Regions from separate parts of the Candidatus Hamiltonella defensa 5AT (Acyrthosiphon pisum) genome, predicted to be linked through region 1. Evidence: predicted binding sites of a transcription regulator. Region 1 holds the regulator's gene; each other region holds the start of a gene.
What was found. Region 1 encodes Fur, which represses iron uptake genes when iron is present. Its sites were predicted from a motif close to ATAATAATGAGAACNACTATCAA; they were not measured.

Region 2: feoA (ferrous iron transporter A) is a predicted target of Fur. The motif match lies at 1,375-1,397, and genes of this name have one in related genera.
Region 3: HDEF_RS09595 (TonB-dependent hemoglobin/transferrin/lactoferrin family receptor) is a predicted target of Fur. The motif match lies at 1,549-1,571, and genes of this name have one in related genera.

What each region holds. Positions count from the first base shown of each region.
Region 1 is NC_012751.1:2,054,469-2,057,755, reverse strand. Features, by position in the region: tRNA gene HDEF_RS10265 (tRNA-Ser) at 1-52, shown strand, start outside; gene HDEF_RS10260 (RhoGAP domain-containing protein) at 251-1,426, opposite strand; gene fur (ferric iron uptake transcriptional regulator) at 1,626-2,078, opposite strand; gene fldA (flavodoxin FldA) at 2,168-2,704, opposite strand; gene HDEF_RS10245 (TIGR01777 family oxidoreductase) at 3,039-3,287, opposite strand, start outside.
Region 2 is NC_012751.1:1,711,224-1,714,510, reverse strand. Features, by position in the region: partial or broken gene feoB (Fe(2+) transporter permease subunit FeoB) at 1-1,096, opposite strand, end outside; gene feoA (ferrous iron transporter A) at 1,114-1,329, opposite strand; partial or broken gene HDEF_RS13580 (hypothetical protein) at 1,642-1,764, shown strand; gene HDEF_RS13575 (IucA/IucC family protein) at 1,860-2,180, shown strand; gene HDEF_RS13350 (IucA/IucC family C-terminal-domain containing protein) at 2,214-2,993, shown strand.
Region 3 is NC_012751.1:1,949,950-1,953,236, reverse strand. Features, by position in the region: gene HDEF_RS09595 (TonB-dependent hemoglobin/transferrin/lactoferrin family receptor) at 1-1,401, opposite strand, end outside; gene HDEF_RS09590 (class I SAM-dependent methyltransferase) at 1,689-2,396, opposite strand; gene gloB (hydroxyacylglutathione hydrolase) at 2,450-3,199, shown strand.

The DNA of each region.
Region 1 (3,287 bases):
AGCGTGTATATGCGAAAGCGTATCGAGGGTTCGAATCCCTCTCTCACCGCCAAATCATGTATCACTGAAAAATACCTCTGTAACAATCAATCAACATGACGTTTCCAAATCCCCAACTATATATTCGCCTCTGACATATCTACTACAGCCGTAGTTCAATTTTCGGCTTATTGGCCTTGAAAGCATCTATATCTCGTCGGAGAGGTCACTTATAGACAGAAAAATAATAGCGTATGAAGGTTTAATTTAACTATAGGCTTGTAATAGTTATATTAGTGAAAATTGCTTCTAAAGTATCTTTGTGAAGAATTTTTTCAATCATTTTAGGTATTTCTTTAGATTGTTCCAGCAACAAATTTGGGTTTCCAGATTCACATTTAATAAGATTTGGAATACATGTTGTGAAAGATGTTACATTAAATTTGCTATTCTCATTATTGGATGCTTTTTCGAAAAATTTGCCTAACGTTTTAAGTATCATCAAGAATTCTTCTGGATACTTAGAGTTGATTATCTTAGAGAGCTCTTCCCCTATTTCCTTATGGGTTATTTTATTAGAGAGTATTGTTTGAACCTCTTCATATTTTAAAGGGGTGACTCTTTCCATAATTCTTTTAAAAAAACCAATCGCAGTGTCTCGATTATCGATTTTATCAATATCAACTTTCTCACCAGAATTAACCTGTTGTGTAAGCTCATTAAGGTGTGAAGAAGAACCTGATTCCCTAAATAATCCATCCAAACCTTCAGTTTTTATAAGTTCATCTATTTTTTTTAATAATTCGTTCAGAGTGTCTTTGCTTACGGTTTTACCTCCAGCAATTTCGGTTTTTGAAATCGTTGTCGCATCATTACTTTTGGTTTTGGTGCGTGGAAAACAACTCCGAAATAAAAAAGAAAAGACCTCTTTTATACCCTGCCATAATCGGGATAATTTATTTTTTTTCTGTGCTGAGACTGTTTCTGGACGCTCTTCTTGTTGTTGTACTGGTTCGCTTACCTGTGCTGAAGATGCCGGTGGGAATTCGATTGGTCTTGGTTTTCTGAATTCGAACTTGTTTTCTTTTTCTATCTTGGGGTTGGCAGTTGATGATGAGCTTGCACCAGTGGGTTTAAACGTCCTGAAGTCAGAACGAAACACCCACGCTTCTTTTGTACTTTCGATTTTTTCTCTTGTTACCGTTATTTTTCCTCCTTCTCCTCCTTCTTCTCTTTTTGTTAATTTTGAAGATGCTTCTGCGCTTTGACGAGACCCCGGATTCTTTGTTGTATTTTTAACAGCTTTAACAGCTGTAAACAAATTAGAGCCGCTAGTGGAGTCTGGAATATGATTCAGACTTCCACATCCCTCACTGCGATGTAATGTATTTGTTTCACTGAGGTGACCAGATGAGTGGCTTCGTTGAAGAGTCGGATTTATTGACATATATTTCCCTCATTAAAACTATCAATTCATTTTTATATTAAAATTTATTAAAACATTATTTGAAATTTGGTTTTCAATATTATTCGTTGATCAAAAAATAATTTTTATAAAAACTACGGCTCAGTTCAATTCTGATAATTTTAATTGTAAAAATATAGATAAACTACTATAAATCGCTCAAAATTTTTGATTTTATTTTTTACACATCACTGTTTTTTTCTTTTAAATCTTCCTCTTTGGAACATTCGTCTCTTTCGCAATGCCCATATAAACATAAACTGCGGTCGGTTAATTTGATACCGTGCTTTTTGGAAATTTCCCGTTGACGACCTTCAATACATTTATCAAGAAACTCAATCACTTTTCCACAATCCAGGCAAATTAAGTGATTGTGATGCTGTTGTTTTATTTCAAACACACATTTCCCACCTTCAAAATGATGGCGTGTGACAATCCCCGCATCATCAAACTGATTGAGAACCCGATACACAGTTGCCAAACCGATTTTTTCATTCATATCTATCAGTTTTTTGTAGAGATCTTCCGCGCTGACATGATGACAGACTGGATCTTGCAAGATCTCCAGTATTTTTAGACGTGGGAGGGTGACTTTAAGGCCCGCTTTTTTTAAAGCTATATTATTGTCTTTCATCTCGGTTCAATCCTATACATACTGTGCTTAACTCGGGCTCTTTAGTATAACCGTATATCTCTATCTGCTCTGTGTCCTCAAGGCTTATTTTACGCCGTTTTATCCGTCTTTAATATTTCGAGCCCCAACTCTAAAGAAACCTGCTTGAGCCAGTTATCCACGCGATCTTGCGTGAGCTCACTTTGTCTATCTTCATCGATGGCTAAACCAATAAAGTGCTCATCATCGAACAGCCCTTTTGAGGCTTCAAAATAATAACCTTCGGTTGGCCAATGCCCGACAATCTTCGCCCCATGAGGCTCGATAATATCGCGTATCATCGCCATCGCATCACAAAAATATTCGGCGTAATCTTCCTGATCACCGCAACCAAATATGGCCACCGATTTATTTTTGAAATTGATCTCCTCCAGGGTTGAGAAAAAATCATCCCAGTCACATTGGGCTTCCCCGTAATACCAAGTCGGAATACCTAAAAAAAGAATATCAAAGTTTTCTAAATCTTTTTGATGACTTTTGGCGATGTCATAAACCTTCGCCTGCTCACCAAATTGCTTTTGAATCAATTTGGCAATGTTTTCAGTGTTGCCTGTGTCACTGCCAAAAAAAATACCGATATTGGACATAGTACTTATTACACCTTAATGGAATCAGTTGAATGATTTTTTAATCAATGAATTAACAAAACAATATCATATCAAAACCTCAGAATTTCTCTCACAAAAGGGATCGTGCGTTTGAGTTGTGCACGAATGGATGCTTTTCTTAATTGCCAAATTCAAATGCAAGTTTTGGACAATATCATTGTGAATGAAGATATTTTTTATTTATTCAATTTTTTATTGCAGTCTAATTCATTAATACCAATCAGTGAATTTGATGATTCAGGAGGCGAAGTTCATGGTAATTGCTGAGCATCCTCCAGATGCCCAAAAAATGAGCGACGGTTATAGTACATATTTAATCATGTTCATGAAAAATCGCTTTTTCCAACATGGGATATTGAAAAAAGAAGTTCGCTTTTTGTAAATATTCAGGAATGACTTCTTGACCAGAAAGTAATAGCTCATCGCCCATTTGCCCAAATAATAACTTAATGAAAAAAATGGGGGTTTGAAGAAAACAAGGTCGATTCAAAGCTTTTGCCATATTTTTTGCCAACTGCTTTTGTGTCACGACTTCAGGGGCAACCATATTGATTGGGCCTGA
Region 2 (3,287 bases), 340 kb from region 1:
TGGCAATCTGCGGTACTAATGGCAGCATAGTATTAATGCCTCCTCCTATGCCTTGAGCCAAAAAAACGGTCAGCCAGTCAGGAAAATGAAGCTGATAGCCCAACCACTGAGTGCCTTTAATAAAAAAGGCAGAGGAGCCGATATCAAAGAGCGGTTGAAATGCGCCTCCTACATTAATCGCCAGAATAAACATCAGATACATGACAAATAAAAAGAGGGGTACCCCAAGCCAACGGTGCAGAATAAAGCGATCCAACACTTCCGTAGTGCGATGCCCAGAGAGCTGTTCAGTCCGGATCACTGCATCAGTAATACTCTTGATGGATTGATAACGGGCGTTTGCAATCACGACATCAGAATCGTTATGGCGATTTTGCTCTAATATTTTGTTTAATTCGGCTTCGAATGTGCCTGATTTTTTGGCCTGTGAGATACTGTAAATATCCCCTTCAAGCATTTGTAATGCTAACCATCGACGTTTTTGTTCGGGTATTTTGTCGTGAGGAATGATTTCAATCAATTGATTAAGCGCGCTGATTAAACAAGAAGGATACTTCACCAAATCATCTTTTTTATTGATCTGCCTGACGTCGCTCTGAAAAGAATTTATTGTGTGTTTTAACTCTTTGATGCCCCTTGCCTGTGTTGATATTAAGGGGACCACAGGGCAGCCTAATTGAGTCGAAAGCGTTGCGATATCAATATCTATATGTTGATTTTGAGCGATATCCAACATATTAAGCGCGAGAATACAGGGAATTTCCCATTCTAATAATTGCAGTGTCAAATAAAGGTTGCGTTCTAGATTAGATGCATCGATCACATTGATCAGTAAATCTGCTTTATTATCTAGAATATATTCAGAGGCAATTTTTTCATCTAATGAAGTCTGCTCTGAAATCGTGGTCAACGAATAAATACCTGGCAAATCAACCAGAGTCACCTGATACTCAGACGTATTAAATTCACCTTCTTTACGCTCTACTGTGACACCTGCCCAATTACCCACACGTTGATGAGCGCCAGTTAATTGATTAAAAAGCGTTGTTTTTCCTGTATTTGGATTGCCGATTAAACCGATGGTGAGTTTTTTCATGAAATTTTTAAGGGAATTTATGTAAAGTTTAAAAAATGTAAATCGGATTTACGTAATACCAAATTGATTTTATTTATCTTTATATGAAGAGGATCCCCCATCGGAGCTTCTCGAATCACAGTGAAAAATAAACCTGGAAGCACACCCAGTGACAGTAATTTTTGCCGATAAGCGGGGCTGATGTCTTTCGAAAAACCGATAATATGATAAGAATGACCTGAAATAAAATGCATATGACCTGATACTTAACGCAATAATATGCGATATAAAATAGAAGAATGATAATCGTTATCATATTTAATTTAAGTATCAATACAATGCTATATTTATTTTTTTTAATAAAAAAAGTTAAAAATCATGATTAAGCCAAGAACACAAAACGAAACAAGTTGAAAGCGTTTAGCCGTTCTCTAAAGCAATAAAATGGTTTAAGTGTCTGAATTCTTTTATACGAGCACAAGCAATAGGCTTGCTGGTAAACGAGTCAGCCGCGATTATAATCTCACTTCTAAAAAAATCATCAATACTCCTCTTCTTATGCCGCTATTTTACTGGATCAGTGGGGGTCATTAGAAGGTCATCCTTATTATCCCACATGGAAATGTAGATCTAATTTAAGCCCTGAATATATTGAATTATTATCACCAGAATTTGATGCCATAGTTCCTGTACGTATCACCGCTTTACGGGCAGACATGGCTTATATCGAAACAATGCCAGATAAAAAAATTACCAAGGCTGGTTTGCTGAGCAATTTCCTGTTTTGTGGCAGGAATGGAAACAGCAACTTAATCATAAAAAACATGATGAAAAAGAATGGTTGCCCTTACCTGTCCATTCATGGCATCTCACTGCTTGTGTTCAGCAACATTATGCTGATGACATCGCCTCAGGTATTTTGATTCTTGAAGGCCCTGATCTTCAAACAAGACCCAGCATGTCTTTTCGTACTATGCGCCCTCTAACACCCGAAAACGCCCCTTTTATTAAATTACCTGTCGCCATATGGATGACCAGTGAAATGCGAAGCCTACAGGCCAAATCAATACATATGGGGCCTCGCATCAGTCAGCTGATTAAATAAATTTTACATAACGAAGATGGCTTTAATCAAAGTGTGTCGATTTTAGAGGAACAGATAGCTTTTCATTACAAGCATAAAGAAAGGCAGGACGATGCTGAGGGGAAATATCTATCAGTGGTTTTTCGTCAAGCTTACAGTGCCCCAAAATGTTATGAAAACTGTCTTCCGATTACGGTGGCGACTTTATTGACCTCTTTACCTCAAAATAATAACCCCTTGATCACCGAGTTAATTGCTTCTTCTGAACAAAGCGTTGAAGACTGGTTTAGGCAATATGCTCAGGTGGTGCTCCATCCTGTCATCAGCCTTTATCTTTTGTATGGCATTGGTTTGGAAGCACATCAACAAAACACCCAAATTCTTTTTTCTGATGAGGGCATGGCACGTCATTTGTTAATCCGTGATTTTGGCGATGGAAGAACTTATGCACCTTTATTGCATGAACGAGGTTATGCATTACAGCCTTATTCCTATCCAGGGATATTGCCCACCGTATTCTTTGATGATATCGAACCAGTACGCACTTTTGTCGTAGATGCCTGCTTTTTGACTCATTTGCATGAATTGGCGCTCTGTTTGACATCTCATTATGATCTAGATCCCCCGGTTCTTTGGAAAATTCTCAGAGAGGTCACAGATCAGGTTTTTAATGCCTTAAAAAAACGAGTCTCGAATTCTTTATGGCAAAGAGAACGAAAAATGTTCCTTTCTGAACCTTGCTCTACCCGCTCATTATTGAGCATGCATTTATCTCAATATCAAAACTATCGTCTTCAACATGAATTAACTAACCCATTAAATTTCATTGCATAGTATGTTAAAAAAATGCTTAGCATTATTTAGTGGCTTTTATAAAAGCACGCCTCTCATTTTTTTGATGACTGTTGATGCCTTGGCTCAAATTACATAGAAGGATTAAGTAAAGGCGATATCGTTCCAAATGATGCCAGAAATGCAGGGGAAATATTACCCCCTTATAAAAGTCGTCAATATGAAGTTGGGATAAAAATAGACGCAGGGAAAACGATCAGTACATTGAGTCTGTTCCAAATCATCAAACCCAGTGCCCAACCTATAGGCAATAAAAAGGATAATTCTTATTATTCT
Region 3 (3,287 bases), 100 kb from region 1:
TTGGGCATCATTGTACATCTCACCCATAGTCGGTGCCCGGAAAGCCTGTCCATAAGAAGCAAACAACATGAGCCAATCGGTGGGAGTGAGGGTGACAGCCCCTCGTGATGACCAATTATCCGCAGAGATATCTGCATTTTTGGGATTTTTAGCTTTATAGCGATCAAAGCGGGTGCCTATTAAGAGCGACACCGGTAAATCACGGAAAGTGATTTCATCCTGAACCCAACCAGACGCAAAATTGGTTTTTGCATCAGGAAAAGCCTTAGCGTGACCTTCGGGTTTTTGTTTTTGCTGATAAAATTCAGTACCGTAGGTCAATAAATGAGCGGCAGGGCTATGTGTCAATAAACGACTCCGGTTTTCTAATTTTGTACCCAGCGTTTTTTGTGTTCGTCCTTGATCTGCTCGTTTTTTGACTTTGTCATCAATGCTCACATCTGAATAATACAGGGTGGTTTTGGCATCCAGCCAATCTGATGTTTTTGGATTAAGGGCATAACTGAACTGTACATCTTTTTGAACTGTTTTGCGGTCCGTCATGGGATTTCTTAGTGAAGGGTTGACTTCTTGCGGATTCAAAATTTCCTCAGCATTGTTGCGATAATAGCGCACATTAGCACTGAGAGATTGTGAGTCGTCTATTTTCCAGGTGCCTTTTGCCATAAGGTTACGAATCCCTTCGTCATTTGGCGCATTGATACCATCACTTTCTTTGATATTTCCGACATCACGAACACTAAAAGTGATTAAACCATCCAGATCATCGGTTTTACCAAAGACCGTCGCACCTATACCAAGACTGCGATCGCCTGTGGCACCCATGCTGAATACGCGATATCCTGAGTTTCGACCAGGTTGCAATAGATCAACCGTATCCACAGTTTGATAAGAAATCACCCCCCCCAATGCGCCACTGCCGTACAATAATGCGGAAGGCCCTCGCACAATTTCTACTTGTTTGATGAAGCTGGGATCAATGAAATGACCACTCATGTGCCCTGTATCTAAATTTTGGCGCACACCATCTATCAGTGTAAGAATCCCTTTTCCTCCATATCCCCTCATATTAACATCTTGACCGTTTTTGCGACCAACCCCTTCAATCGTGATGCCTGGTGTGGAAAGCAATATATCGGCTGCGGACGAAGCGGTGTCACTTTTGGCATTATCTCTGTCAATCACAGTAATCATCATGGGCGTAGAAAAAGTATCGCGTGGGTTACCCGTGGCCGTCACGGTGATGGTTTCTGTTTTAAGAGACTGTTTATTAAAAGAGGGCTTCTTCTCTTCTGTTTCGATTTTATCTGGCATCCCGCTTTCTGCATAAGCTAAAGAAGGCAAAGAGATGGCAAGGGTTAAAGAGGAAAGACGTAATAATTTTGGCAATGTAAAAGACATAAGTCAGTTCTCTGTATAAATTTAAAAATAACCAGGTATCTATAGACAGATGGCATTGTTTTTTCGGTGCAATCGATCTATCAAAAGACGCTTCTAAATATGCTGGCGACCTTGATCCTGGCAAGAAATCTGGGAGGCTTTTTTTAGTTAAGAATGATTCTCATTATTATATATAATCATTTATCACTTCAAGTAAAAATTTTGCTTTTGTTTAAGAGAAAGTCATGAAACGAGGAGAAATCGGGATCATCATTATGCAAATCAGAAGAATTTTAAAAAATAAGGATTTAGATTTTATAATTTTCTGTGCTGACTGGGCTAAAACAACGTTTAGGCGTTCTCAATTTGAGTGCATCTAAACTTAATGGCATGGTTCGCTTACGAGCAATGATGAGGCTAAGACAACTAATGGCAGGTAAATGAATATTCATAGAATATTCCCCCCGATGATGCCAGGGAAGAACATGAAACCCGATTTGATGGACGATTTCATAATTAAGTAAACCTAGCCAATCCAATACACGCATTCTAGAAAACATTGGGCAGACATAAGGTTGCCTCCTCTTTATCACAGGCAGTAATTTTCCGATCCCTAACAAACTGAATGAATTAAAATGACTGATCACCAACCAACCGTCATCAACTAATATGCGGTCGACTTCTCGTAAAAAACGATAAGGATCCTCCACTGCGGATAAAGTATGAAAAAGCAGGCAAACATCCGACGATTTTTCAGAAAAAGGCAATTGGTTAAGGTCAGCAATGACTTGCATTTGATCACCCCGCTCCCCAACATTAATCTGATGGGGGATCGCACATTCGCGAGTGTCAATTTCTGTGCTAAGCGCTCCGATTTTGAGCAAATAAAATCCAAAAAATTTTGGCCACCAAGGTTGCATATGTTGTTGAATTTCAAAACGATAATTTGGGCCCAATGGAAATTCATTCCAAGAGCTGGGCGCAGGCATTTTTAGGTATGAACTGAGAAGTTTCATTGTGCTATGGTCTATTTTTGTTAACGTCAACAATACGTTTTGAGAGAGATTTTATGAGACTGATTCATATTCCAGCACTAGAAAGTAACTATATTTGGCTTTTGGCGGATTCCAATCAGCATTGTGTGATAGTCGATCCCGGCGAGGCTTCTCCTGTTGAATCTGTATTAACATATAAAGGCCTTTTACCCCAAGCCATTTTATTGACCCACCATCATCAAGATCACCTGGGAGGTGTACCTCAATTATTGCGGCGTTTTCCAGATATTCCTGTCTATGGTCCAAAAGAAACGAACAAAAAAGGCGCGACCATACTATTAAAAGAGGGAGATCAGTTATTTATTTGTTCTCAAACATTTTCTGTCATTGAAGTCCCAGGACACACTTTAGGCCATATTGCATACTATTCTGCTCCTTATCTTTTTTGCGGGGATACGTTATTTTCAGCCGGTTGCGGACGTTTATTTGAAGGTACGGCAGATCAAATGTATGACTCAATCCAAAAATTAATACAATTACCAGATGAAACCTTAATTTGTGCAGGACACGAATATACACTTTCTAATCTCAAATTTGCTCGCTCGATTTTACCTGATGATCCACAGATTGCTCTCTATCAGAAACAGGCAGAACAATTAAAAGCAAAAAATCAACCTACGTTACCCGCTCTCCTTAAGCTTGAGCGTCAAGTCAATCTTTTTTTGCGCTGTAAAGAAAGCTTTTTACAAAAAAAAATGGGCACTCACAAACATGATCCTCTGTCTGTTTTTTCTACTTTACGTGAAATGAAAGACCGTTTTTAAATCAGATTGATTCAATAACCGTAGAGTTTTGTCAATTTAAGGTAAATAAAGCGAAAACATAGAGCTTTTAAAGCAGATCCGATTGTGT